3 regions of the Paenibacillus sp. SSG-1 genome follow, and region 3 is predicted to be linked to each of the others. Evidence: riboswitches for the same ligand, from Rfam matches in the RefSeq annotation. Region 3 holds a riboswitch; each other region holds the start of a gene.

Region 1 (3,270 bases), 6.7 Mb from region 3:
CCGAGCAGCGGGAGGCGGTTGTAGGGAGCTTTCGCCTGGATTTCCGTTTCAAGGGCAGCCGTCCGGCCGGAGATCGCAAGCGACGTTCCTCCCCCGATGCGCAGCGATGCTGCGGCTCCTTCGGCGTAAGCCGTACGGTTCAGCTTGAGAAGGCCGACATCAAGGGATCTTCCCATCTGTTCGGCTGTTGTGCGCGCGGTATGCTGCTCCAGGCGTGACCTGACATCAAGCAGCGCCATCAGCGCGAGCGGGTACTGATTGTGGTCCGGATGCTTCAGAATGTTCATGGCCGTCGCGGTGATGGCCTCTTCCAGCGTCAGGCCGCAAATATAGCGCAGGCGGCAGCCCCACCGTACCAGATCGAAGGCTTGCTTGCCTGAGCACAGCAGGCCCTCGGCAAGCCCTTCCTCGCCGGAGTAAGGCAGCTTTAAAATGCCGATCCGGCAGTTTTCCAGCCAGCCCAGGCTGTGGTGCTGGTATCTTGGAAGAACGATTTCAAACAGTTCGATGGTGGGAATCAAAGCCCGGTTCATCGTGACATCCTCCTTGACCGTGATTTCATGGATACTCCCTGCCGTCTTGTTCCGGATCGTCACGGCCAGTAGGGTTCCATACATGTGTCCGATTGGTAAACTATCCGCATCATACGTCCAAGGGATATCTTTGGCAAGAAGACGAGGCGGATTTTTCGGATCAAAACCAGCATCTTTCCAGTGTAAAGTCCAAAATTGCGGCAAAAAGCCGCTTTTTTTCAGCCTAGCGGCTTCAGCCCTATACCGGCATTATATTCCGATCCAATGGGCGGGTTCAGCCATATGAATGGCTTCCCGCCTTCAGTTATCCAGCAAAGCTAAGGAAAGCGGTAGGAAAGGCCGTAAAACAATGATTCCTACGGATTAGGACCCGTTTTCCCATCAGATCCCCAAATAAAGCAGGGAATCGTATCGTTTCCCTGCTTTACAGTTCGCCGTCCCAGGCGTATATTCATTTCATCATCCAATAGAGTAAGATTTGCGACTTGATGAACGCTGAATTTTCCGATGAAAAGCGGGGGAACCAATCGCAGTCCTCGTCCCACGGATCTTTATGCTGGGGCTTGCGGCTTGCAGGGGTGAATCGGAGGCAGGACAATGCCTGTTTCCGTAGGGCTACTCTCACGGCCCGAATCCGTCAGCTAACCTCGTAAGCGTAGTTGAGAGCGGAGGAAACTGTGATTTGACGCATCAACACAGGGTATCTGCTCTGTGTTTTTCTGTGCGCTCATTTTGAAGGATGAAGCGTGTACATGGAATATGTCTATTCGCTGAATTTCCGCCGGAGGGCGGAAAGCGGGGGAACCGGTCGTGTCTGCAGCATCCGCTGCGGCCATATGGGGTGAATCTCGAAAGTGATGAGTAGGGCTACTCTTGGGCCCGAATCCGTCAGCTAACCACGCAAGCGTGTTAAGAGAGGCAGCTGTTATTCATGCAGATGGCAAGGCTTATTCGGCCTTGGAGTTGGAAGCATGGAAGAGTGTCCTCTTTCCGGTGCTTCTTTTTTGTTGTTTAAACAAGGAGAAGCATCGATTCCCAAGCGGGCGGCGCCCGCGATTTTGCACAAACAGAGAAAACAGGTTATGTGGGAGAGAGGAGAACATGAAGTGCCTCAGATACAAGTAAACGGAACCACGTTATATTATGAAATTCACGGCAGCGGCACGCCCATCGTGTTCATTCACGGGCATTTGTCGTCCCATCATATGTTTGAGCCCCAGGTCGAATATTTCAGCAAGCGGGCGAAGGTGATTGTGCTGGACCTCCGGGGTTATGGCAATTCGGGGAAGCTTGACGTGGAGGTCGGGCACATTATGGAAACCCAATGCAGCGATCTGTGCGAGCTGCTGGATAAGCTGCATATTTCGCAGGCGACGCTTGTCGGCTGTTCCAGCGGAAGCGTGCTCGCCCAGACGTTTGCCGCCCTTCACCCGGACCGGGTCAGCGCCCTGGTGCTCGTAGACAGCTACTTCGCGGGATGCTTCGGGAAAAAGAACCATTTGCTGAATATTTGCGAGGCGTGCAGCTGGCTGTCTTATTATTTGCCTGCGGAGTTTTTCCTCCGGTCGCTGCGGGTGACGTATAACCGGTGGAGGCCGGTCTACAGCATCCTGCGCAAGGAGCTGTACCACAAGCGGCCGACAGAGTCGATCAAGCAGCGTATGGAGCTGCTGCGTATGGAGATGCCTGCCAATTTGGCACGGCTGCCGATGCCTGTACTGTGCGTCGCAGGCAGCCAAAGCGAGTGGTTCGTCAAGCAAATGCAGCGGGCGGCCACCCTGTTCCGGCAAGTGCAGCTGGCGACGATCGAGGATGCGATGTACCCGACCCATTTATGCCAGCCGCATGCATTCAACCGCATGCTGCTGAACTTTTTGATGGACCAGCATATTTACCGGACCCGGGAAGCCTATGGAGGGTAGCCCGCGGTCATGGGATTTGCCTCCTGGAAAGAAAATCGCATCTTGAATCGCACTGGCCCTAACCAAACGATCTACTCGCTATATTAGCTAATAAGTTAACCGCCCGATAAGAAGGCGGTTAACTGAGCTCTAGCGAGTATTCGTTTTTTCAATGAGACTGATTATATTAAAAAGGGAGGGATGAACCGTCCATCAATATCGGTGAACCCGTATTCCTGGGCAAGATCACCAACCTGTAGTACCCGTCCGTTTTTCAGTTTCACCTCATCATCCCCAGCTAGGGCTGACACCGCTCGCCCTACGTAGTACGGCGACTCCGTGTGTTTCAGAGCCTCAACCTCTTTCCAATGAGCTTCATCTGTACCGAAGTTCCTTAATACCAGTTCTGTTCTCATCCAGCCAGGGGAGACCGCTACCACGGTTATTTCAGTGCTTTTGAGATCATGAGCTAATCCGAGCACTGAGCGGTTAATGGTATTCTTGGCGAGGTCGTAATAGAAAGTTCCTAAATACTTATCCTGATCCTGAAATGTGGTATGTACGATCAATCCAGAATCAGCTTCCAGCATAAGCGGGATCGCATAATGGTTTGTCGCTATTTGTGGGCGTACTCCATTCTGAAACATAGCATCCCACATGTTCAGCGGATATTCCCAGAATGGTTTGGATTGTAAATTCACTTCCAAGTCATGCAGTCCCCAGACGTTATTCACTAGGATATGGAGCCGTCCTTGTTCCTGTCGGATTCTCTCGATCAAAGCCTGTGTATCCTCATCACGGGTATGATCGCAACGACATGCGTACGCCTCTCCTCC
Region 2 (3,270 bases), 1.1 Mb from region 3:
GTCATTCTTCATTCCTTCATTATAACGGAACAAGCCATCACATCAAATAGTTTGTGTCAAAAAAGCAAACGAATCCAAACTTGGGGCCACCAAAAATACACAAATTTGTACCATTTTTATGATGATGGAATTTTCAAGTTAGACCCCTTCATAGACCATACAGTGAAACAGCTGTTCACCTTCAGGGGTCAGCTTGGGGTAGGTATCAGCGATGACAAACCCCGACTTCCCGTAAGCCCGGATGGCCCGCTTATTCCATGTATGCACTTCAAGGTCGATTTCGTCCCCAGGCCGTCTTTCACGGGCTGCGCCGACCACAGCCTGCATAAAGCTCTTACCCAGCCCCTGGCCGCATAAATCAGGCCGCATGCCAACACCAAGCCGGGTCACGCCTGCCAAGGGAAAGAACTGCGCGAACCCGCACAAGGTATGTTCAGCATCCAGGACGGACACATATTGGCTTTGCCTCACCTCAGGATCACCAAATTCGACGCCAAGCGCCTCCATCTGATCCCACGGCAGCCAGCCGTATAAATCGTATGGAGGTTCGTACACCCAGCTGCAGACGGTCTCAGCATGCTCCCGGGTCATAGGAACGATCATGAAGCTCTCATGTTGGAGGTTCATGTGCAGATCTCCCTTCCAGACCTCCCTGTAGGATTTGAACATTAGAGAAAAAATATTCCGGATTGTCCCAGATATCTGTTTAATTTCGGAATAGAGGGGTAAATGAGGAGTAGCGGGCGGGAATGGAAAGGTTACCCATTTCTGTCCGCAAAAAATCCCGCAAAAGGAGATTTCGGCAAAAATCTCATTCTACGGGATCTCGTACCCTTGCTTTACCTGCATTACTGGACGTCATCAACGTCCTCGGAATCGACGGCGGCGGTTTTGTATTTATCCGTACTCATGATTCGTTTGGCGCCAACGTAGCGGTTGACGTAGTAGCTGTCGCTCAGAGAGCTGATGATCACACCGCGAGAAGTGGAGGCATGTGCGAATTTTCCGTCGCCGACGTAAATTCCGACATGGGATACTCCGGCTCCCGATGTATTAAAGAATACCAAGTCGCCTGCTCTCAGATCACTGCGGGATACGGCCGAACCCATGCTGAACTGGGAACCAGACTGATGGGGCAGATCGATGCCCAATTGATCAAATACATACATTGTAAATCCCGAGCAGTCAAATCCGCTTGTTGTGGTTCCGCCCGTTCTGTACTTGGTTCCGATCGCACTGTCGATCACTTTATCCATCTTGGAATCCGCGAAAGCGCTTCCTGTGCCGACCGTGAGCACGATGGCGAAACTCATGACTGCTGCTGCAAGCTTCTTCTTCAAGTAAAATACCCCTTCCGGCGCCTACGAGGTTAGCTTAAGGATTCGGTAGAAGGCCCCCTATGATCCCTCTGAAGCAAGATCAATTCACCCATAACTGGTTCCCCCGCTTTCCTTAGTGTGAGGAAATTCGGCATGAACTTTTACACTATGTATCATTCCCTGTTACTTCTTATTCGTTCGCAACTTTGTGTCAGGTAAAGATTACAAAGTTGTTACTATCGCTGGGACTATTGTAACAAAGGAATCGGACTTTGGCAATTGTTTCTAACAGAAAAAGAAGATTTGTAGGAAAATTTATAGGAAATGATGTTTATTTGTTGGACGAGTGGGTAAAAGAAATGACAAGGGTGGAAAAAACAGGAGAAAACCGTGGATTTACTCGTGTAAAAAAAAATTTTTGAAATGCTGTTACCTTTTCGGTGGTTCGTACGTCTAATAAGTAACAACAAACCCGCGGGGCGATTTCGGCAAAAATCAGCGGCGCGGGTTGTTATGGATATGCATTGTTTTCGAGAGATAATCAATTGTAAACCGCAGCTTGATATTTGGCCGTACTCATGACCCGTTTGGCGCCAACGTAGCGGTTGGCGTAGTAGCTTTGGCTCAGTTTGCTGATGGTAACGCCTTTCGAAGAGGACGCGTGCGCGAATTTTCCGTTGCCGATGTAAATGCCGACATGGGAAACGCCTGCGCCTAGGGTGTTAAAGAAAACCAGGTCTCCTGCTCTCAGCTGGCTTTTGGAAACAGCGGTACCTGTTTTATACTGCGCAGCGGATACACGCGGGAGGGTTAACCCCAGCTTTTGGTACACGTAACGGGTAAAACCGGAGCAATCGAAGCCGTTCGTAGTTGTTCCGCCGGTTTTGTAAGAAACGCCGATCGTGTTGTTAACGATGTGGTTCAGAGATGAATCCGCAAATACGCTGCCGGCGCCCATGGAGAACGCAAGTGTAAGGCCCAGCGCTGCGGCTGCCAACTTCTTCTTCAAAAAGATAAACCCCTTCCAATGCCTGCGAGGTTAGCTTAAGGATTCGGTAGAAGGTCCCCTATGATCCCTCTGTAGCGAGATCAATTCACCCAAAATTGGATCCCCCGCTTCCTGGTGCCCGGGAATTCGGCTCGTGATGATTGCACCGGAAATGGACATGCTGACAAGTTACCTATAATCGTACATACCAATCAAATGAACGGACAAATGATGAAATCAGTTACAGCAAAGTCAAAATCGTTACAGCAAAGATTACAAAGTTGTTACTAAGTTCGTACTCGGATTATTTTAACAGAGGATTTATACTTTGGCAAATGGTTAACAATCATTTTACAACAAAAACCCCGCCTCTTTTCAACAGAAAGAGACGGGGTTCTTCTTTTATCAGCGGATTAAAGTGATGACAAAATTTTAACTATTCCGAAATATTTTTTTTCGTACGGTTCATTTGCTGATGCCACAAATCATATTGGGAGGAGATATTCCATAATTTAAAGATACAGCTGACCATATGGTAGCCCTGTTGGATAATCAGGGTGGCAAGCCCTGCCCAGATCAGAGAGACGCTGCTGGTAATGCCATACAAGAGCAGGCTGACCGCGCCCAGCAGAACGGATATGCCGATGACCGGCAGCGCGCTTCGCAGGCAGATCCAGAGCGAGGAGAACATGCTGGTTCCACCGGTTTTGCCAAACTGCATGAACAGAATCATCTGATGGACGATGTAGCAGTACAGAAGCCAGACTGCAATGTACGGGATGCAGTGAAGCAGCTGGGCATGGTTTTGGATCGCGCTGAGCAGGATGGGATACATCTTCGGGATCATCCAGTATAACGGAGCGGCGATAAGCACCCATTCGATCAGGTGAAAAAGAAATACCGTTTTGCCGTGCAGCTTCATGCCTTGGAAGAAAAACAGTCCGCGTTCCCCCTGATGCTCCC
Region 3 (3,270 bases):
TCCCTTTACAATTCGGATGATTTTGTGTATAATAAAAAAGTTCGCTAAATGAACTTTGGATATTATGCGGTAGTGGTGGAATGGCAGACACGCTATCTTGAGGGGGTAGTGGGCGTACGCCCGTGGAGGTTCGAGTCCTCTCTACCGCATCTATGAACACAGAAAGAAGCTTCCTTGGAGAAATCCAGGGGAGCTTCTTTTTTTTGCTTATTGCATTTTCGTATATTTCGGGGTCCCGCAAAGCTAGTGAATTCGGATCGCAGCAAGTAGCGTTATTTTGTAGGGCTGATTTGCCTATTCGCTTTTTCCGGATGCAAGCAGCTTGCGGATGTCGTTTTCGATTTTGTCCGGTGTCGTTTTGGGCGCGTAACGCTTGATGACCCTTCCTTTGGAATCGACCAGGAACTTGGTAAAGTTCCACTTGACCGCTTTCGATCCGAGCACGCCCGGCGCTTCCCTGGTCAGGTATTGGAACAGTGGGTGGGCGTTGCTGCCCTTGACGTCGATCTTCTCAAACATCGGGAACGTGACCCCGTAATTCATCTGGCAGAATTCGCCGATCTCCTCGCTGGTACCCGGCTCCTGATTGGCAAACTGGTTGCTCGGAAAGCCGAGAATTTGAAAATGATGGTCACGGAACTCGTCGTACAGCTCCTGCAGCCCGCGAAACTGCGGCGTAAATCCGCATTTGCTGGCCGTGTTCACGATCAGCAGCACGTCACCCTCATATTCCTTTAACGATACCTCTTTGCCGCGCAGCGTGTTCACTTGAAAATCATAGACGCTCACTGCCATCCTCCTCCTTTTGTGCTTCAATGAATGATCATCCAGCCGAAACATTTACCAATCACACAATTTAATTTTAAACGATTGAACTGGAAAGTCAATGCGGGTATTCCTGCGAGCCAGTGTCCCCGATTGTCCTGGTTTCCATAAATGCGCCAAATCGGGAGCATGAAAGAGGTAGAAGTCAAAAAGCCAAAATGTAAGCGCTAATAAGAGCCTGAATGTTCCAAAATTCGCGGTTCATGATTTTTAGACTGCCTTTACAGCTTGGAAGGAGCGGGTGTATGATTCAGAGCGTATTCAATACAGTTTCCATTACTAATCGCTGAGTTTCCGCAAAAAAGCGCGGAAATCGGGGGAACCAAACGCGTGCCATGGAGCAGCGAACCGGTGTGAGAGTCGGGGGTCTGCTGCCAGCCGCAGGGGTGAATCCCGGCTACGGATGCCATGGATCCGGCCGGGTAGAGCGACTCTCACCGCTCGAATCCGTCAGCTAACCTCGTAAGCGTCGTTTGAGAGAGGAATGATGAAACTTGCGACCCGAATAAACTTTCGGATCACAGGGGGATCAGCTGGCCTCTGTGTTTTTTTTACCCTTTTTTAGCTTACTGGAACAAAAGAGAGCATTCATCACAATCACATACACTTATCAATAACGCTTAATTTCGGCCGGAAACGGCCGGGAGCGGGGGAACCACAGCGGCCGCCTGGAATGGAAGCCGCCGGGGTGAATCTTTCCGGTACGGTAAGTACCGGAAGGTAGGGCGACTCTCACGCCCGAATCCGACAGCTAACCTCGTCAGCGTAACGGGAGAGGCAGCACTTGTCGTGCGCATTTTGAATAAAGGACGATCCTTCATAGTTCGTCTAAATTCAAGAAGCCGCGGGAAAGGTCCTTCTTTCCCTGCGGCTTCTTTTGCGTATTCGCGGCTGCCGCATAGGAGGAGCCTTTGAAATGGACAACGTCGTCATCGTGACCGCGCCGAACGAGGCGGGACGCAATTTTATCAAGCTGCTGATGTATTGGAAGAGGCCCTTTGCCGTTCTGACCAACAGTGCCCGGGAGGAACGCCTCTTGAGAAAAATGGGGGTGCAGCGGATCATCCGGTTGAATACGAATCACGCGGAGGATTGGGTGGTGCCCGAAATAGAGGTCGGCAAAATCTTTCTGTTTGAAAGCAGCCTCAACCTGACCTGCCGCTATTTGCAAATCTGCCGTCCCTGGACGTCGGAACCGGTATATGTCATTACGCAGAGGGGCAACTCACCCGGCATTTACCGGGGGCTTGGTGCCGATCACATCATTTATACCTTAAACGGCGAAGTCGGATTTTTACTGAAATAAAGATGATTCTAACCATGCAAAGGAGAGACCGGAAACGATGATGGATGTATATATGATACTTGCGCTCGCTGCAACTTTTGGCGTGTTCTTGTTATTTCTTCATTGGTGCGGCCGAGTGGTGGAAGAAGGGGGCAAAGACCAATGATTGTCGTTGGGGCATTCGCCGTGCTTGTCTTTATCTATTTGGTTTACGCCTTGATCCATCCGGAAAAATTTTGACGGGGAATTTTAAATCTGTAAGCCTCAAGGGGCCAAAGCAGAACATGCTCGTAAGAGGGGGAAGCCAGCCTTGGATATTTTGCAAATTTGTATCGTCATTTTCGTGCTCCTGCTGCTCGTGAAGCCGGTAGGCACTTACGTATATCATATGTTCTCCAATGAACCGAACCGGACGGACCGGATTTTCGGCGGCGTGGAAAGAGTTCTATACCGGATCATCGGGCTGAAGCAGCGGGGCAGCATGAATTGGAAAAAGTACGCGCTCAGCATGATCGCAACCAATATCTTTCTGGTAGCGATCAGCTATATATTGCTGCGAACGATGGGCGCCCTTCCGGGCAACCCGAACGGCATCGGCAATATGGAGGCGAGCCTGTCCTTCAACACGGTCATCAGCTTTATGACGAACACGAACCTCCAGCATTACAGCGGAGAGAGCGGCATGTCTTATTTTGGCCAAATGATCGTCATCACGATGATGATGTTTACCTCGGCAGCCTCGGGCCTGGCTATCGCGATTGCTTTTATGCGCGGCATCACCCGCAGGGGTGAAGGGCTCGGGAACTTCTTCGAGGATTTTATCAAGGCGCATGTCCGTCTGTTCGTGCCGCTTGCCCTCATCGTAACCCTGGTGCTGGTCGGGCTCAAAGTGCCGCAGACGCTGGAGCCGATGCGGGCCGTGCAAACGCTGGGAGGCGGCGTGCAGCAGATTCCGCTGGGTCCTGTGGCCTCACTGGAATCGATCAAGCACCTCGGAACGAACGGGGGAGGTTTCTTCGGTGTCAACTCGGCCCATCCGTTCGAGAACCCAAGCCCGCTGACCAACGTAATCGAAATTCTCAGCATGTGGACGATTTCGGCGTCACTGCCTTACACGTTCGGACGGTTCGCCCGGAACAAGAAGCAGGGCTGGATGATTT

The links. Region 3 has a riboswitch for cyclic di-AMP ahead of BCV73_RS33790 (hypothetical protein). Riboswitches for the same ligand answer to the same signal wherever they lie in the genome.
Region 1: another riboswitch for cyclic di-AMP. It lies ahead of BCV73_RS03250 (alpha/beta fold hydrolase); the one in region 3 lies ahead of BCV73_RS33790 (hypothetical protein).
Region 2: another riboswitch for cyclic di-AMP. It lies ahead of BCV73_RS28765 (C40 family peptidase); the one in region 3 lies ahead of BCV73_RS33790 (hypothetical protein).

The regions. Positions count from the first base shown of each region.
Region 1 covers NZ_MBRK01000001.1:660,771-664,040, forward strand. Annotated here, with positions in the region: gene BCV73_RS03245 (hypothetical protein) at 1-617, opposite strand, end outside; cyclic di-AMP (ydaO/yuaA leader) riboswitch at 1,017-1,204, shown strand; cyclic di-AMP (ydaO/yuaA leader) riboswitch at 1,292-1,456, shown strand; gene BCV73_RS03250 (alpha/beta fold hydrolase) at 1,640-2,455, shown strand; gene BCV73_RS03255 (SDR family NAD(P)-dependent oxidoreductase) at 2,617-3,270, opposite strand, start outside.
Region 2 covers NZ_MBRK01000001.1:6,304,825-6,308,094, reverse strand. Annotated here, with positions in the region: gene BCV73_RS28770 (GNAT family N-acetyltransferase) at 139-627, opposite strand; gene BCV73_RS28765 (C40 family peptidase) at 849-1,340, opposite strand; cyclic di-AMP (ydaO/yuaA leader) riboswitch at 1,344-1,483, opposite strand; gene BCV73_RS35210 (hypothetical protein) at 1,592-1,741, shown strand; gene BCV73_RS28760 (C40 family peptidase) at 1,861-2,328, opposite strand; cyclic di-AMP (ydaO/yuaA leader) riboswitch at 2,333-2,470, opposite strand; gene BCV73_RS28755 (hypothetical protein) at 2,744-3,270, opposite strand, start outside.
Region 3 covers NZ_MBRK01000001.1:7,365,450-7,368,719, forward strand. Annotated here, with positions in the region: tRNA gene BCV73_RS33780 (tRNA-Leu) at 67-149, shown strand; gene BCV73_RS33785 (glutathione peroxidase) at 295-789, opposite strand; cyclic di-AMP (ydaO/yuaA leader) riboswitch at 1,100-1,310, shown strand; cyclic di-AMP (ydaO/yuaA leader) riboswitch at 1,433-1,605, shown strand; gene BCV73_RS33790 (hypothetical protein) at 1,742-2,131, shown strand; gene kdpF (K(+)-transporting ATPase subunit F) at 2,273-2,350, shown strand; gene kdpA (potassium-transporting ATPase subunit KdpA) at 2,421-3,270, shown strand, end outside.